DNA from 2 places in the Caulobacter sp. GW821-FHT12D05 genome. Region 2 is predicted to be linked to the other one. Evidence: riboswitches for the same ligand, from Rfam matches in the RefSeq annotation. Region 2 holds a riboswitch; the other holds the start of a gene.
What was found. A riboswitch is a leader RNA that binds a small molecule or an ion and turns the genes downstream of it on or off. The one in region 2 is predicted to bind glycine.
Positions count from the first base shown of each region.

Region 1 (8,416 bases), on a different contig from region 2:
CTCGTGGGCGGCGCGAATGGCCAGCAGGCCGCACAGCTCGCCGTGAGCGCCGGCCTTGGGGCTCAGCGCGACAGCGGGCATGCCGGTCAGGGTCTTCAGCCAGTGGGCCAGGCGGTCCATCAGCTGCAGGGCGCCCTGCACGGTCGACTGCGGCTGCAGCGGGTGGATGTCCGAGAAGCCCGGCAGGCGCGCCATCTTCTCGTTCAGGCGCGGATTGTGCTTCATCGTGCACGAGCCCAGCGGATACAGCGCCAGGTCGATGGCGTGGTTCTTCTGGCTCAGGCGCACATAGTGGCGGACGGCTTCGGGTTCGGAGAGACCCGGCAGGCCGATCGGCGCGTCGCGCAGCAGGCCGGCCAGGTCGCTCGACGGCGCGGCGGCTTGCGGCAGGTCGACACCGGTCTTGTTCCAGCCGTCCAGTTCGAAGATCAGGGCTTCGTTCTGCAGCAGGCCGCGATTGCCGGTCAGGGTCTCGTGGCCACCGGCGTCGTTGGCGGTTTCGGGGCGCGTGGGGCGGCCGACGTTGTTCATGCTCATTGGCCCACCGCCTTGGTCAGGATCTTGGCGAAGAAAGTGATGTCGATGTCCAGCGTGGTCTCGGTAGCCGCGACCAGCAGCACGTCGTCCAGGCCCGCGCCCGCGTCGAGGCGCGAGAACGGCACGCCGGCAATGACGCCGTGGCCGGCCAGGGTCTCGACCACGTCGGCGGCGTTCTTCGGCAGGCGGATCGCGAACTCGTTGAAGAAGCGCGGGGTCAGGACCTCGACGCCCGGCACCGCCTTCAGGGCGTCGCGCAGGGCCACGGCCTTCTGGTGGTTCAGGGCGGCCAGCTGGCGCAGACCGGTCTCACCGAGCAGGCTCATGTGGATCGAGAAGGCCAGGGCGCACAGGCCGCTGTTGGTGCAGATGTTCGAGGTCGCCTTGTCGCGGCGAATGTGCTGCTCGCGGGTCGACAGGGTCAGCACGAAACCGCGCTTGCCATCGGCGTCGACCGTCTCGCCGCACAGGCGGCCCGGCATCTGGCGGACGAACTTTTCCTTGCAGGCGAAGAGACCGACATAGGGACCGCCGAAGTTCAGGCCATTGCCGATCGACTGGCCCTCGGCCACGGCGATGTCGGCGCCCATTTCGCCGGGCGACTTCAGCAGGCCGTACGAGACGGCCTCGGTGGTGACCACGATCAGCAGCGCGCCGGCGGCGTGAGCAGCCTCGGCGATCTTGGTGACGTCCGTGACCGTGCCGAACACGTTCGGGGTCTGGACGACGACGCAGGCGGTGTCGGCGTCGATGGCGGCGATCACCGCATCCTCGGCGTCGACCGCGGCCGGCATGGCCTGGGTCGTGACGCCGGCCGCGTGGGCCAGGGTCTCGATGGTCTCGATGTAGTGCGGGTGGACGCCGCCCGACATCACCGCCTTGTTCCGGCGGGTGACGCGCTGGGCCATCATCACGGCCTCGGCCGCGCCGGTCGAGCCGTCATAGAGCGAGGCGTTGGCCACCTCCATGCCGGTCAGGGCCGCGACCTGGGTCTGGAACTCGAAGAGTACCTGAAGAGTCCCTTGGGCGATTTCCGGCTGGTAGGGCGTGTAGCTGGTCAGGAATTCCGACCGCTGGATGATGTGGTCGACCGTGGCCGGCACGTGGTGGCGATAGGCGCCGGCCCCGCAGAAGAACGGTCCCTCCCCCGCCGAACGGTTGCGACGGGCCAGGCCCGCCATCTCGCGCTCGACTTCGATTTCGCCGGCATGCAGCGGCAGGTCGACGGTTCCGTCGCGGCGGGCCGAAGCCGGCACGTCGACGAACAGGTCGTCGATCGACGTCACGCCGATCGCACCGAGCATCTCGACGCGGTCTTCGGGGGTCAGGGGGAGGTAACGCATTGATCTGCTTTCGTGGGGTCGAAAGTTAGAGGGTGCTCAGGAACGCTTCGTAGGCATCGCGGTCCATCAGGGCGTCGACCTCGGCCGGGTTCGACAGCTTGATCTTGGCGAACCAGCCGCCGCTTTCCGGCAGGGCGTTGACGGTTTCCGGCGCATCGCCCAGCTCGGCATTGCCTTCGACGACTTCACCCGACACCGGGGCGTAGACGTCCGAGGCGGCCTTGACGCTCTCGACGACGGCGAGGTTCTCGCCCTGTTTCACGGTCTTGCCGGCTTCCGGCACTTCGACGAACACCACGTCGCCCAGTTGCTCGGCGGCGTAGGCGGTGATGCCGACGGTGGCGACGTCGCCTTGGACGACGACCCATTCATGATCTTTGGTGAAACGCATCTCTGTCGGCCCTTGATTAGAGTTTGCGGACGTAACGGTTCGGAACGAACGGGGTGGCGACCACTTCTGCAGCGGCCTGCTTTCCACGAACGATGACCTTGAGCTTCGCGCCCACGACCGCATAGGCCGGCGGGGCGAAACCGATGGCGATGGGGAAGCCGAGCGAGGGCGCGAAGCCGCCGCTGGTCACCTTGCCGATGACATTGCCCGCTTCGTCGGCGATCTCGGCGCCTTCACGAGCCGGGGCGCCTTCCAGCACCTTGAGATTGACGCGGACGCGCGAGAGTTCGCCGGCCAGTTCCTTGCCGATCCGGGCCGCGCCCAGATAGTCGCCGGCCTCGCGGCGCGATTTGCCGACGGCGAAGTTCAGCCCGCCCTCAATCGGCGAGACGGTCTCGTCCAGGTCGTGGCCGTACAGCGGCAGGCCCGCTTCCAGGCGCAGGCTGTCGCGGGCGCCCAGGCCGATCGGCTTGACGCGTTCGTCGGCCAGCAGGGTGTTCCAGATGCCCTCGGCGGCGTCGGCTGGGACCGAGATCTCGTAGCCGTCCTCGCCCGTGTAGCCCGAGCGCGAGATGATCGCGTCGACGCCGAAGGCGGCCAGGGCGACAGTGTCCATGAACACCATGCCAGCGGCTTCCGGCACATGCGCGGCCAGCACGGCGGCGGCTTCCGGACCTTGCAGCGCCAGCAGCGCGCGGTCTTTCAGACGGGTCACCGTGGCCTCGCCGGCCAGGGCGTCGGCGATGATCTTGTAGTCGTTGTCCTTGCAGGCGCCGTTGACCACCACGAACAGGCCGTCGTCGTCGGGACGCGCGGTCATCAGGTCGTCGATGATCCCGCCCTCGGCATTCAGCAGCACGCCGTAGCGCTGCTTGCCAGCCTTCAGGCCCTGGTAGTCGGCCGAGACGACCTTCTCGAAGCTCTTGGCGGGGTTCTCGCCGCGCAGGCGGGCCTGGCCCATGTGCGAGACGTCGAACAGGCCAGCGTGCTCGCGGGTCCAGAGGTGCTCTTTCAGCACCCCGTCCTTGTACTGCACCGGCATGGAGTAGCCGGCGAACGGCACCATGCGCGCGCCCAGCGCCACGTGGGCGTCGAACAAGGGGGTCTTCTTGAGGTCTTGATCGGACACTGTGCGGGCTCCTAGCGGGGTCGGCGAGACGACCGGCGTCCGCCGGTTGGTCGCGCCCCCGCTGTCCCTTGTGCCTGAGAGATTCCGGCCTTCCCCCTCTGCTGTTTGAGGTCGGCCTTGCTCCTTCGGCGAGCCACTCTTTCGAGCGACTGCTTTCCAGCGTTTCTAAACCCGCGCGGTCCTTTTGCCTGAGCGTTTCCGGGGCGGTTGCGCCTTCGGCCTCGGGAGCGAATCCCGACGTCTCCCGCGAGGGTCGTCGGGGTCAATGCGGGAGGGCTGCCCCTGAGTCAAGCGCGGCCTAAAGATCCCCGAACCAGTCGTCCTCGCCGATCGGCGGACCGGGCGGGGTGACAACCTTGGCCTTGCCGTCCTCGACCAGGGCGGCCAGGCGACCGCCGCTCTCGTCGGCGACGATCCCGGCCAGCGCGCGAGCCTGGGCGCGGTCGGCCGCGCCGCCGGTCGCTGCTGCCGTCAGCCCCTTGCCCCAGTCGGCCAGGCGCGCGCGGATCACGGCGGCGGCGGTCGGCGACAGGCTCTTGTCGGCCAGGGCGTCGGCCAGGCTGACCACCATGCGCTGACGCACGCGGCGAGCCAGTTCGGCTTGGCGACCGGTCGCCTTACCGTCGAAGGCAGCGAAGGCCAGGGCCTTGTCCAGCAGCCCCTCGACGCCCGGCTGGGCGGCGTCACGACGCTTGGCCTCGACCAGGCGGTTCAGGCGCGCCGGCGCGAAGAGATCGCTCCAGACCATGTCGGCCGCGACCTCGGCTGTGGCGGGCAGGTCAAACACCGGACCCTGCTGGAAGGTCTCGATCTCGTAGGCGTGGTCGGTTCCCTGCGATTGGCCCGAGGTCAGGACATCCAGGGTCTTGTCGGAGAGGTCCAGCGCGGCCGGCGTCACCGTCTTCAGCAGAGCGTCGATCGCAGCGGCCTGGCGGGCGGCCGGGACCGGCTTGCTGGCCTCATGGCCATCGCCCTGCGCGCCGTAGGTGAAGTCGACCCCGCCGACCAGCTTGGCCGTCGCGTCGACCTGGTAACGATGGAAGATGTAGATCGGCACGACGATGCGGCGCAGGTCGGCGACCGAAGCGCCCTTGGGCAGGTTGCCGAGGCCGAAACGGTCCAGGGCGATCTTGCGCACCGCCATGGTCTGGTCGAGCTCGGCGACCGGATCGGCGCCGTTGTCCCAGACCGCGCCCAGCGGGTGCGGCGTATCCTGCCCCCGCGCGTCCTCGTCGGAGACATAGCGCAGGCCCTCGGCCTGGCTCTTGTCGGCCTTGGCCTTCAGCCAGGCCTTCTCGTCGACGCCCGCTGGGGCCACGCCGTACAGCCAGTCGATCACGAACTTGTCCCAGGCCCCGATCCCGCGCCCGTAGGCGTCGGAGAAGTCCAGCTGGCCGTCCTTGATGGCGACCTTCGGCCCCGGATAGTCCATGACCGAGGCGCGGCCGGCATAGGTGCTGGCCGCGAAATTGTGCTGCAAGCCGATCGAGTGGCCGATCTCATGCGGCGACAGCTGGCGGATGCGGGCCAGCGAAATCTCGATCGGATCGTTGGGGCCGCCCGTCCCGGTCTTGTCGGCGCCCAGCAGGCCCTCGAAGATCAGCCGATCCTGGCGGATGCGGTCCGAGCCCAAGAGGACGTCGCCCTTGATGATCTCGCCGGTGCGCGGATCGACCACCGCGTGGCCGTAGGACCAACCGCGCGTCTGGCGGTGCACCCAGTTGACGACGTTGTAGCGGGCGTCCAGCGGGCTGACCCCATCGGGCAGCACCTCGACCTTGAAGGCGTCGATGAAGCCGGCCGCCTCGAACGCCTGGTTCCACCAGCGTCCGCCCTCGACCAGGGCCGAGCGCACCGGCTCGGGCGCGGCGCGGTCGACATAGAAGACAATCGGCTTCTTGACCGGCGACCGGGCGGCGGCGGGATCGGTCTTCTCCAGGCGGAAGCGGTGCGCCAGGCGATAGACCACCGGCTCGTTCAGCGGCGCGGAATAGTCCGCCACGGTGTGGTCGATGACGCCGACACGCGGGTCGTTCTGGCGCGGGATGTAGCCCGGCTCGGGCAGGGCCACGAATGAGTGGTGCAGCACCAGGGTGACGTTGCGCGGATCCGGCACGATACCGCGCACCTCGCCGCCCGGATCATCGCCGACGAAGGTCTCGACCGCCTCCAGCTCGACGTTCAGGGGGAAGACGTTCACCTCGCCGGTGTCGGCATAGGACAGGCCGTCGTTCAGCCGGAAGTCGCCCTGCTTGCTGCGCTTGAGGGTCTTGGCCACGCCCTGAGCGTCACGGACCAGGAAGCTGGTGACATCGACCAGCAGTCGGCCATCCGCGCCCTCGGCCTCGATGGCGTTGGACCAGACGCTGGAGACCGGGAACGAGTCCTTCACCGCCGCCTGCTCGTCGGCCGAGCCGCGCGGGGCCAGGAACCCCCAGTTCTCGAACTGGGCGATGACCTTCCCGCCCACGCGGCGGAAGGCGATGATCTGGGTGTCGCCTGGCGCCGAGCGATCCAGGCCGGTCGGGTTCGAGCCCAGGCCAGCGCGCAGATAGGTCTGGTAAAGATACCGCCCCGCGATCCCGTCCGCGCCCGGCTTGGGCAGCAGCAGAAAGACCTTGCCGTCTTTCTTGTCGACGAAGACCGGAACCAGCCCGTCCTTGCGCTCGAGCCCGGCGGTGGCTTCAGCGAACTTGTCGGTGGATTTGGCCTTGTCGGCGGCCAGGCTCGGCCCAGCGATCGCGCTCACGCAGACGCTCGCCATCAACATGGCGACCACGGACGAATTCATAACCCCTCCCGAACGCATAAAAGCGCCGGGACTGTCCTGCGCCCTCGCGGCGATTGCAACCGCCGGAGGGCGCGAGGGAGGTTACATCCGCTCGGGCGCTTCGATACCCAGCAGGTCGAGGGTCAGCTCCAGCTGCCGCAGCGTCGTTTCGGCGAGGCTCAGGCGCGAGGCCCGCAGCTCTTCGGTGTCGGCGCTCATGATCGGGCAGGCGGCGTAGAACTTCGAGAAGGTCTGGGCCAGCTTGTAGGCGTGCTCGGCCACGAAGTTGGGGGCCTTCTTGTCATAGGCCTCCTGCAGGGCGCCCTCGAAGGCGTCCAGCAGCATGGCCAGGTCGCGCTCGGCCGGTTCGTGGATCACGATGCGGCCGGCGGTCGCGCCGGCTTCCGACGCCTTGCGCAGCACGCTCTTGATGCGCACCGACTGGTACAGCAGGTAGGGGCCGGTCTTGCCCTCGAAGCTGGTGAAGCGGTCGAGGTCGAAGACGTACGAGGTGCCGCGGAAGTTCTGCAGGTCGGCGAACTTCAGGGCCGCCACGCCAACCTTGTGGGCGGTGTCTTCGAACTGGGCTTCCGACAGCTCGGCGCCCAGGCCCGCTTCGCGCAGGCGCTCGCGGGCCTTTTCGCGGGCCATCTCGATCAGGTCGTGCAGCTTCAGGACGCCGCCGGCGCGGGTCTTGAAGGGCTTGCCGTCCGTGCCGTTCATGGTGCCGAAGCCGATGTGCTCCAACGAGCCTTCGGTGGCGTAGTCGGCCAGATAGGCGGCGCGGAACACGGTCTCGAAGTGCAGGGCCTGGCGCTGGTCCACGCAGTAGAGGATCAGGTGCGGGTCGAACGACTTGCGACGATCCAGGATCGTGGCCAGGTCGGTCGTGCCGTACATGGCCGAGCCTTCCGACGACACCACCAGCAACGGCGGCACGTCCTGCTTGTCGCCCTCGCGGGCCACGCGGACGATGCGGGCGCCCTGGTCCTCGACCAGCAAGCCCTTGTGCTCCAGCTGGTTGACCATCGGTTCGATCAGGTCGTTGACGTCGCTCTCGCCCTTCCACAGGTCGAAGTCGACGCCCAGGGCGTGGAACTCGCGCTCCAGGGCCACGCGGCTGACATTGACGAAGTGGCGCCACAGCAGGCGGTAGCCGAAGCGGCCGTTCTGCAGTTCGGCGGTCGCCTTGCGGGCGCGCTCCTTGAAGGCCGGATCTTCCTTCTGGCGCACCGAGGCGGCCGGATAGATACGGTCGAGATCGGCCAGGGTGATCCGGCTCTCGAACTCGGCCATCACCTTGGCTTCGTCGGCGGCGCTGAAGCCGCGCGGCGCTTCCGGCAGCTTGTCCATCAGGGCGCGGATGAAGGCGTCCTCGTCGACGATGGCCGAGATGAGCAGGCCCATCTGGAAGCCCCAGTCGCCGAAGTGCGCGTCGCCCACCACGTCGTCGCCGCGGAAGCGGTACAGGCGCTTGACCGACTCGCCGATGATCGAGGCGCGCAGGTGGCCCACGTGCATCGGCTTGGCGACGTTGGGGCCGGCATAGTCGATCAGGACGCGGCGCGGGTCTTCCAGCAGCTGGGCGCCGACGCGGTCATCCCCGGCGATCTCGCGGACGCGGGCCGACAGGGCCTCGTCGCTGACGCGCATGTTGATGAAGCCGACCCCGGCGATCTCCACCGAAGCCAGGCGGGGATCCCCTTTGAGGATATCGACGACCTGCACCGCGATCTCGCGCGGATTACGCTTGGCGCTCTTGGCCGCCGCGAGGGCGCCGTTGCACTGGAAATCGGCTAGGTCGGGTCGGTCGGAGGCGGTGACGCGTCCGAACTCGGGAGGAAGTCCGGCGGCCTGGAAAGCGGCCGCGGCCGCCTCGCTCAAGGACCGCTTCAAATCGTTCATTGCTTAGTGGTCGTCCCTGCTTGGGCGGTCTGGCCGGCATTGACCCGGAAGCGCTTGCCCTCACGGTTGAAGGCCGCCATTTCCGGCGTCACGTCGAAGCCGATCAGCACCTCGAAGTTCCCGCCGCTGACCTTGGCGTCGGCGCGCGGAATGGTGATCTGCTCGATGGTCTCACGCGCATAGGCGCGGTCCTGGCCGGCGGCGAAGGTCACCGGCAGGTCGAAATATTCCTTGGCGATGACCGACTGGTTCCGCTCGGTCACGGCGATCCAGTAGCGGTAGACGTGCTTGTCGCCCTGAGCCTGCGGGCCCTTGCCCAGCTGGAACAGGACCTCGGCGCG
Region 1 is NZ_JBXAQO010000003.1:176,062-184,477, reverse strand. It holds gene gcvPB (aminomethyl-transferring glycine dehydrogenase subunit GcvPB) at 1-537, opposite strand, end outside; gene gcvPA (aminomethyl-transferring glycine dehydrogenase subunit GcvPA) at 534-1,880, opposite strand; partial or broken gene gcvH (glycine cleavage system protein GcvH) at 1,906-2,277, opposite strand; gene gcvT (glycine cleavage system aminomethyltransferase GcvT) at 2,288-3,400, opposite strand; glycine riboswitch at 3,567-3,657, opposite strand; gene AC1RRR_RS13725 (zinc-dependent metalloprotease) at 3,699-6,191, opposite strand; gene AC1RRR_RS13720 (arginine--tRNA ligase) at 6,273-8,075, opposite strand; gene AC1RRR_RS13715 (Tat pathway signal sequence domain protein) at 8,072-8,416, opposite strand, start outside.
Region 1: linked by a shared signal. The riboswitch ahead of gcvT (glycine cleavage system aminomethyltransferase GcvT) and the one ahead of AC1RRR_RS02305 (TonB-dependent receptor domain-containing protein) in region 2 are both predicted to bind glycine.

Region 2 (8,416 bases):
GTCGAGATTGACGATCGGCAGGAAGCCATTGGGGTAGAAGGCCGGGAACACGGTCGGCGCCCGGAAGAGGGGGCTCATCTCCGACTCGCGTCGGCCCAGGGTCAGATAGCCGAACACGGCCGCGCCGCCCTTCAGCGGCAGCTCGGCGTTGGCGACGGCCTGGATGTCGGTGCTCTGGGGATCGCCCAGGGTCGAGGTGACGCGGCCGAAGCGCGGATCGATCTCGGCGGCGTTGGTGTCGCCCCGGTCACGCACCTCGGTCGACAGGGTGACGAAGCCGCCATCGCCCAGGGCGAAGCCCTGGCGCGCCGTGGCGATGAAGGTCTTGCCCTCACCGCGCTCGGTCTGGCCGTACTGCACCGAGCCGTGCGTACCGCCGGGCTCGTCGCGCAGCACCAGATTGATGACCCCGGCGATGGCGTCCGAACCGTACTGGGCGGCGGCCCCGTCGCGCAGGATCTCGACCCGCTTGATCGCCGTCAGCGGGATCATGTTGAGGTCAACAGGCACCGAGCCGCGGAAGGCGCCGTTGTTGAAGGTGATGATCGAAGACGCGTGCCGACGCTGGCCGTTGACCAGCACCAGGGTCTGGTCGGGAATGAGGCCGCGCAGCGTGAACGAGCGCGCGCCGGTCGAGGACGGTCCCGACGAGGTGCGCGGATAGTTGAACGACGGCGACATGAATTCCAGCGTCTTGGTCAGGTCGTTCTGGCCGCGGGCGGCCAGGGACTCCGCGCTCAACACGTCGACCGGTACGGCCGTGTCGGTCGCCAACCTCGGCGCCCCGCGACTGCCGATCACCACCAGTTCCGAAACCTGGCCGCTCGTCTCCGTCGAAGTCGATTGCGCCCAGGCGGGTCCTGCCGCCAGGAGCGCCGTTGCGCCCATAAGCCACTGTCGTCGCATAGCTCGAAAACCCCCGTTTTGCTGTCGGCGGGGGGCTTATCGATCGGGGATCTTCGATCGTCGAACGCAATGATTGCAACGGCGATTGCTTGCCACGCAACGGCTTGCCGGTCTGGCCGCGGCTCATCACGCAAGGCGAAGATGACGGTTCGTGAAGGGCAAAGCGCCTTCTTGTGTCGCTTCGTCAAAGACCCAACATGGTGAAGGTGATCTCGGCGACCAAGCCTGGCTTCGATGTCCGACGGCGAAGCGAGACGCCGATCTCCAGGCGCTCAGTGATGGCGCGGACGATGGCCAGGCCCAGCCCCGCACCCTGGGCGACACTGCTGGCGCTACCACGACTGAAGGGGGCGAAAAGGCGTTCCAGATCCGCTTCGCTGACGCCCGGGCCGTGGTCCCAGATGACGACGTTCAGGGTGTCGGCCTTGGCGAAGGCGACGATGCGGGTCTTTCCGCCGCCATAGGCGCAGGCGTTGAAGATCAGGTTCCGCAGCACCTCGCCGACTAGCACCGGATTGCCACGGGCGAGGGGAAGGCCTGGGGGCAGGCGCGCCAGAACCTCGACATCGGGAAAGGCCCGCACGGCCTCCAGCTGGATCGTGATCAGCAGGGCGGCGAGGTCAGCCTCGCCCTCGGCCGCCGTGGCTTCCGAACGGGCCAGGGCCAGGAACTGTGACAGCACTTGGCGCAGGTTGGCCGCCGCCTGGCGAGAGTCGCCCAATAGGGCCTTGTCGCGCGGCGTGGCGGCGGTGCGCTCTAGCAGGGCCAGATTGGCGACGATCACCGACAGTGGCGTGCGCAACTGGTGCGAGGCGTCGGCCGAGAACCGCTCCAGCGCCCGGGTGAAACGCTCCAGGCTACCCATCAGGTGGTTGAAGGCTCCGACCACCGGCGACAGCTCGGCCGGCGCGCCGGTGGCGTCAACCGGCGCCAGGTCGGGGCGCGAGGCTTGGGCGCGAGTCGTCAGGTCGGCCGTGAGGCGGCGCAATGGCGCCAGGCCCCAGCCGACGGCGGGAATGACCAGGACGCCGGCGACCACGACCAGCAGCACCGGCAGGCCGATCAGGCTGGACAGCAGCTCGCGCTCGCTGGCCTTGCGCGAATCCAGGCTCTGAGCCACGGCCACGACGACGGGCTCGCGCACGCCTGGCACCAGCACCGTCGACTGGGCGATGCGCACCTCATAGCCGCGCATCCTGGCGTAGTTGAAGTTGGTCTCGTTCGGCGCGGGCGCGGGCAGACGGGGCAGGTCGCCATAGCCGGTGACCAGGCGCGGGCCCTGGCGCACAGCGTAGAACACCGCGTCGCGCTCGGGGCTGTCCAGCAAGCCCAGCGCCCAAGGCGGCAGGGCCACCTGGGCCTGGCCCTCGCGCACGCCGATCTGAGCGACGATCGAGGCCGCCGAGCCGGCCAGCAGGCGGTCCGACGACTTCTCGACGACGGCGTGGGCGGCCAGGGCGCCGGCCAGGGCGAGCGCCGCGCCCAGTAGGGCCAGGGGCGCGACCTGGGCCAGCAGCAGACGGCCAACCAGGCTGGGATGGGTGCGGCTCACGGGTCGAGCCGGTAGCCCACGCCGCGCAGGGTGCTGAGGCGCGGACCGTCCGGCGCCAGCTTGCGCCGCAGGCGGCCGACATGGATGTCCAGGGCGTTGGGCGAGGGATCCTGCTCGTCGGGAAAGACCTCTGCGGCCAGGCGTCCGCGCTCGACCACGCGGCCGGGGCGCGAAGCCAGCACCTTCAGCGCCGCCCACTCGCGCGGACGCAGGTCCAGCCGCCGCTCGCCGATCCAGGCCGCGCCGGCCTCCCAGTCGCAGGCCAGGGTCCCGACATGGATAGTGCGGGCCGCATAGCCGCTTTTGCGCCGGACCACGGCGCGCACGCGGGCCACCAGCTCGAACGGGTCGAAGGGCTTCAGCACATAGTCATCCGCGCCCATGTCCAGGCCGGCGATGCGGTCGTGCACGGCGTCGCGGGCCGTCAGCATGACAATCGGCGTCAGCACGCCTTCGCGGCGCAGCTGGCCCAGGATCTCGAAGCCGTCGATGTCGGGCAGGCCGATGTCCAGGACAATGGCCTCGAAGTCGCCGCCGGCGGCCAGGGCCAGGGCGGCTTCGCCGGTCTCGGCGCAGATCGCCTGGTGCCCCTCGCTCTCCAGCGTCGCGGTCAGCGAACGGCGTAGAGGCGGATCATCCTCGACAACGAGTATCTTCATCGGGGATGTAGGGACCGAACGCGGGAAGGAGAAAGCGCCATCCGACGCCGATTGCCACGAGCGGTCAAGAGACGCGGGCTGCTGGCCGCCGCGCTGATGCTCGCCTCGGCGCTGGCGGGCTGCGCGCCCAAGCATCCTGGGCAGGAGACGAGCGGCTGGGACGTACGCGCCGCCGAGCGCGAGGGCGAGGTCGTCGTCTACGCCAATACCGACGTCCACCAGGCGATCGGCGAAGGCTTCCAGCAGCGCTTCCCCAAGATCAAGGTCCGGTTCGTCGAACTGGCCGCCACGCCGATGCGCACGCGCCTGATCGCCGAGATCGACGCCAACAAGCCCGTCGGCGACGTCGCCTGGAGCTCGTCGATGGACATCCAGGTCAAGCTGATCAATGACGGCTACGCTCAGACCTATCGCAGTCCCGAGGCGAAGGGCCTGCCGGCCTGGGCGGTCTGGCGCGACCAGGGCTATGGCGTCACGGCCGAGCCGATCGTTTTCGCCTACAACAAGAAGGTGCTGAAGGCGTCGGAGGTCCCGCGCAGCCACGCGGCTCTGCTGGCGGCGTTGCGCGCTGACCCGGCGCGCTGGCGCGGCCGCATCGCCATGTACGATCCCGAAAAGAGCGGGGTCGGGTTCATGTACTTGTCCAGCGACCTGCAAGCCTATCCGGACGCTTGGGCGCTGTACGAGGAACTGGCCAAGTCGAAGCCGCACCTGTTCGTGCCGGGCGCGGCGCTGCTGAACGAGCTGTCGGGGCCGGGGTTGCTGGTGTTCAATATGAACGGCTTCTACGCTGACTGGTGGGCGCGCCATCGCAACCCTGACGTCGGCTATGTGGTGCCGACCGATTATCACCTGTCGATTTCGCGGGTGGCCTTCATCACCCGCTCGGCGCCGCATCCCAAGGCCGCGCGCGTTTTCCTGGATTATCTGATGTCCGAGGACGGCCAGAAGCGCCTGGCCGAGGCGCGGCTGACGCCGATCCGGCCGGTCGGCGGCGCGGCGACTCTTGGCCCCGGCGGACGGCCGATCCGCGTCGGGCCGGCCTTGCTGGCCAATTTCGACCAAGGCCGTCGAGCTGAATTGCTGGCCCGTTGGCGCAACGCCGCCGCCGGTCGGTGATATATGTGCAAATATTGGGCTTTTGGCGCCTATAGTTTGTGCATTCGTGGGCGAAACGCCTAAGCGTCGCTGTTTCTCGGGGGTCATGCCAAACGGTCCAAACTGTCACGGACCTGTCACGGCCACGAACCTGGGCGAGAGCCGACGAGCGAACCGCGTGGCCTCGGGTTGAGCTTGGGAATTTCCATCTCTCCGTTCATAAACCTGGTGGGCGTTTATGCCGCGCGAGCGGCTTTTGACGGGATCAAACGAAGCGTTCGTATTGCCCGGGTTCTCGCGGAAGAGATCGGGTTTCGGCCCGACGCCGAAGGCGCAACCGCCCCGGAAACGCTCAGGCACCAAGGACCGCAGAACACGAGGACGCTGGAAAGCAGGACCGCTCCATAAGCGAGCGGCCTCGCCGAAGGAGCAAGGGCGCACATGCGCCTGAATCTCTCAGGCCACGGGACAGCGGGGGCAGAGGAACGCCTGTGACGCCTGGAGGTGCTGACCTTCCGGCGACGCGCAACCGAACGCGGCCGAGCAACGGCCGTGGCGGGAGAGGGCGACTGTCGACTGCTGAAACAGAGGGGATCTCTTTTGAATTCTTCGCGTCAAACCCGTCGGAACCTGCTGCTGGGTTGCAGCCTCGTTCCCGCCGTCCTGGTCCTGCACGGCGCAGCCTTCGCTCAAGACGCGGCGGCTAAGGCCGACGACACGAGCGTTGGTGAGATCGTCGTCACCGCCTCGCGCATCGACCGCGCCGGCTTCCAGGCCCCGACCCCGACCGTGCGCGTCACCGCCCAGGACCTCGCCGTCGGCGCCCGTCCGAACGTGGCCGCCGCCCTGAACGACCTGCCGCAGTTCCGCGCCACCACCTCGCCGCAGACCACCGGCACCAACACCGGCGCTGGCAACGCTCCGGTCGACCTGCGTGGCCTCGGCATCAACCGCACCCTGGTGCTGCTGGATGGCCGTCGCTTCTCGGGCGAGAACGACCTCAACATGATCCCCAGCGTGCTGCTGAAGGGCGTGGACGTCGTGACCGGCGGCGCCTCGGCCGCCTGGGGTTCGGGCGCCGTCGCCGGCGTCGTCAACCTGTCCATCGACCGCACCTTCACCGGCTTCAAGTTCGGCATCGAAGGCGGCGAGTCGTCCTTTGACGACGCCAAGCAGATCCGCGTCGAAGGCGCGGCCGGCACGACCTTCGCCAATGGCCGCGGCCACTTCGTCATCGGCGGCGAATATCTCGACAACGACGGCGTCATTCCGAAGAACAGTCGCCCGAACATCGGCCGCTGGGCCACCATCTCGAACGGCGCGGGCCGCTTCATCCTGGCGCCCGACGTCGGCTTCGCGAATGCGGCCCCGGGCGGCCTGATCATGTCGGGCGTGCTGCGCGGCCAGACCTTCAATCCGGACGGCACCCTGCGCGCCTTCGACTACGGTACGGTGCAGGGCACGAACTCGATCGGTGGCGAAGGCCCCTCGAACGACGACCTGTCGCCGCTGGTCACGCCGCAGAAGCGCTACGCCACCATGGCCAGCGCCACCTACGACCTGACCGACAAGGTCAAGCTGACGGCCGAGCTGCGTCGCTCGCGGATGTGGAACAACTACATCTGGTTCGGCGACCACAACCGCGGCAACCTGACGATCAAGTCGGACAACGCCTTCCTGCCGACGGCGGTGAAGACGGCGATGGCCGCTGCGGGCCAGACCACCTTCACGATGGGTCGCTTCAACACCGAGGCCTATCCGACGATCGACTTCGAGCGCGTCTCGACCCAGGGCACGATCGCCCTGGACGGCGAGCTCGACGGTGGCTGGCGCTGGAGCGCCTACTACAGCCACGGCGAGCAGGAAAACAACATCGACACCCCTGGGTTCTTCCTGACCCAGAACTACGCCAACGCCGTCGACTCGGTGATCAGCCCGACCACCGGCCAGGCGGTCTGCCGGATCGCCCTGAGCAACCCGACGACCAACTGCGTGCCGATCAACCTGTTCGGACAGGGCGCGCCCTCGCAGGCGGCGCTGGCTTACGTCACCGGCACGCCGTCGATGCGTGAAACCAGCAAGCTGGACGTCGGCGGCTTCAGCCTGCGCGGCGAGCCCTTCTCGCTGCCGGCCGGTCCGGTCTCGATCGCTGTCGGCGCCGAGGCCCGCAAGGAGTCTGTCGATCGCACGGTCGGCGCTCTGGACACCGCCAAGGCCTTCACCTCGTTCAGCTTCTCGGCCATGGCCGGCAGCTTCAGCGTCAAGGAAGCCTTCGCCGAAGTGCTGGTGCCGGTCGTTCGTGACGTCCCGGTCTTCAACAAGCTGGAAATCAACGCCGCCGCGCGCATCTCGGACTACGACACCACCGGTTCGATCTGGTCGTGGAAGCTGGGCGCCACCAACGAGTTCTTCCCGGGCTTCCGTGGTCGCATCACCAAGTCGCGTGACATCCGTTCGGCCAACCTGACCGAGCTCTTCACGTCGTCGACGACCGGCTACAACACCCTGACCGACCCGACGAACAACTCCAGCGTCTATGTGCTGACCAACGGCGGCGGCAACCCGAACCTGAACCCTGAGACGGCCAAGACCTTCACTACGGGCTTCGTCTATTCGCCGCCGGCGATCTCGGGCCTGAGCATGTCGGTCGACTACTTCAACATCAACATCGACAACGTGATCACCACGATCGCGGCCCAGGACATCGTCACCCGGTGCGCCAACGGCAACCAGGACCTGTGCTCGCGGATCACCCGTGACTCTGCCGGCACGATCACCCGGATCGTCTCGACCTACGTCAACCTGGCCAACTACAAGACCGACGGCTTCGACGCCGAGATCTCGTACTCGACCGCGTTCGACCGCCTGATCCCGGGCGCTCCGGGCCGTATCCGCGCCCGCCTGCTGGGCACCTGGATCAACAGCCTGACCACCAACGACGGCGTCAGCAAGATCGAGTACGTCAAGTCGCAGGGCTATTCGTTCGGTCTGGGCGCGCCCAAGACCCGCGCGAACGCCTCGATCGACTGGGCCGGCGACGTCTTCAGCGCCAACCTTCGCGCCCGCTACATCTCGGCGGGCAACTACAACAGCACCGTCGATCTGGTGAACAACCACATCAAGGCCTACACCTATTACGACCTGGGCCTTGCGGCGAAGCTGCCCGAGATCCGCGGCAACGCGATCGAGCTCTACGCCAACGCCACCAACCTGTTCGACAAGAAACCTCCGGTCAGCTCGCTGTACTCGCCGTACTACGACGTGATCGGTCGCTATGTGACCGTCGGCGCGCGGATGCGTTTCTAAGCCCGCCCGACACCGCGCCGCCGGCTGCTTCCCCCCAAGCCCCTCCCGCCGGCGGCGCTCCCCCTTTCTTCCGAGGCGTTCCTCACATGATTTCTCGCCACTCCCTGGCGCTGGCCCTGCTGGCCTGCGCCGCCGCGACTCCCTTGGCGGCGCAGACCGTCGCGCCGCCTGCCGCCGTCGTCATCGACGGCGCGCCGGCCATTCCACAAGAGCTGGCGGCCGCGACCGCGCCGTATCTGCAGTCCCGTCACGCTGACTTCCTGGGCTGGAACACGGCTGACCGTTCGATGCTGATCAAGACCCGCTTCGGCGGCTCGAACCAGATCCACATCGTGGCCAAGCCCGACGGCGACCGTCGTCAGATCAGCTTCGAGAACGAGCCGATCCTGGCCGCGGCCCTCTCGCCCAAGGGCGACACCCTGGTGATCCAGAAGGACAAGGGCGGCGACGAGTTCTACCAACTCTACGCCCTTGAAGCCGGTCGCCCGCGCCTGATCACCGACGGCAAAAGCCGCAACTGGTTTGGCGCCTGGTCGCCGGATGGCAAGCAGGTCGGCTACGCCTCGTCGCGCCGCAATGGCGCGGACATGGACCTCTACGTCGTCGACCCGAAGGACCCCAAGACCGATCGCCTGGTCGCCCAGGTCACCGGCGGCGGCTGGAACATCGCCGACTTCTCCGCCGATGGCGCCAAGGCCCTGGTCCTGAACCGCATGTCGGTCAACGAGGCCATGGTCTACGAACTGGATTTGGCGACCGGCAAGATGAAGCCCCTGACCGATCCCAAGGCCAAGGCGTCCTACGTCGATCCCAAATACGGCCATGACGGCTCGGTGTGGCTGACCTCGAACAAGGGTTCTGACTTCCAGCGCCTGGGCAAGCTGGACGCCAAGGG
Region 2 is NZ_JBXAQO010000001.1:502,319-510,734, forward strand. It holds gene AC1RRR_RS02285 (TonB-dependent receptor plug domain-containing protein) at 1-774, opposite strand, end outside; gene AC1RRR_RS02290 (sensor histidine kinase) at 1,091-2,458, opposite strand; gene AC1RRR_RS02295 (response regulator transcription factor) at 2,455-3,117, opposite strand; gene AC1RRR_RS02300 (ABC transporter substrate-binding protein) at 3,214-4,236, shown strand; glycine riboswitch at 4,504-4,594, shown strand; glycine riboswitch at 4,598-4,689, shown strand; gene AC1RRR_RS02305 (TonB-dependent receptor domain-containing protein) at 4,816-7,521, shown strand; gene AC1RRR_RS02310 (S9 family peptidase) at 7,608-8,416, shown strand, end outside.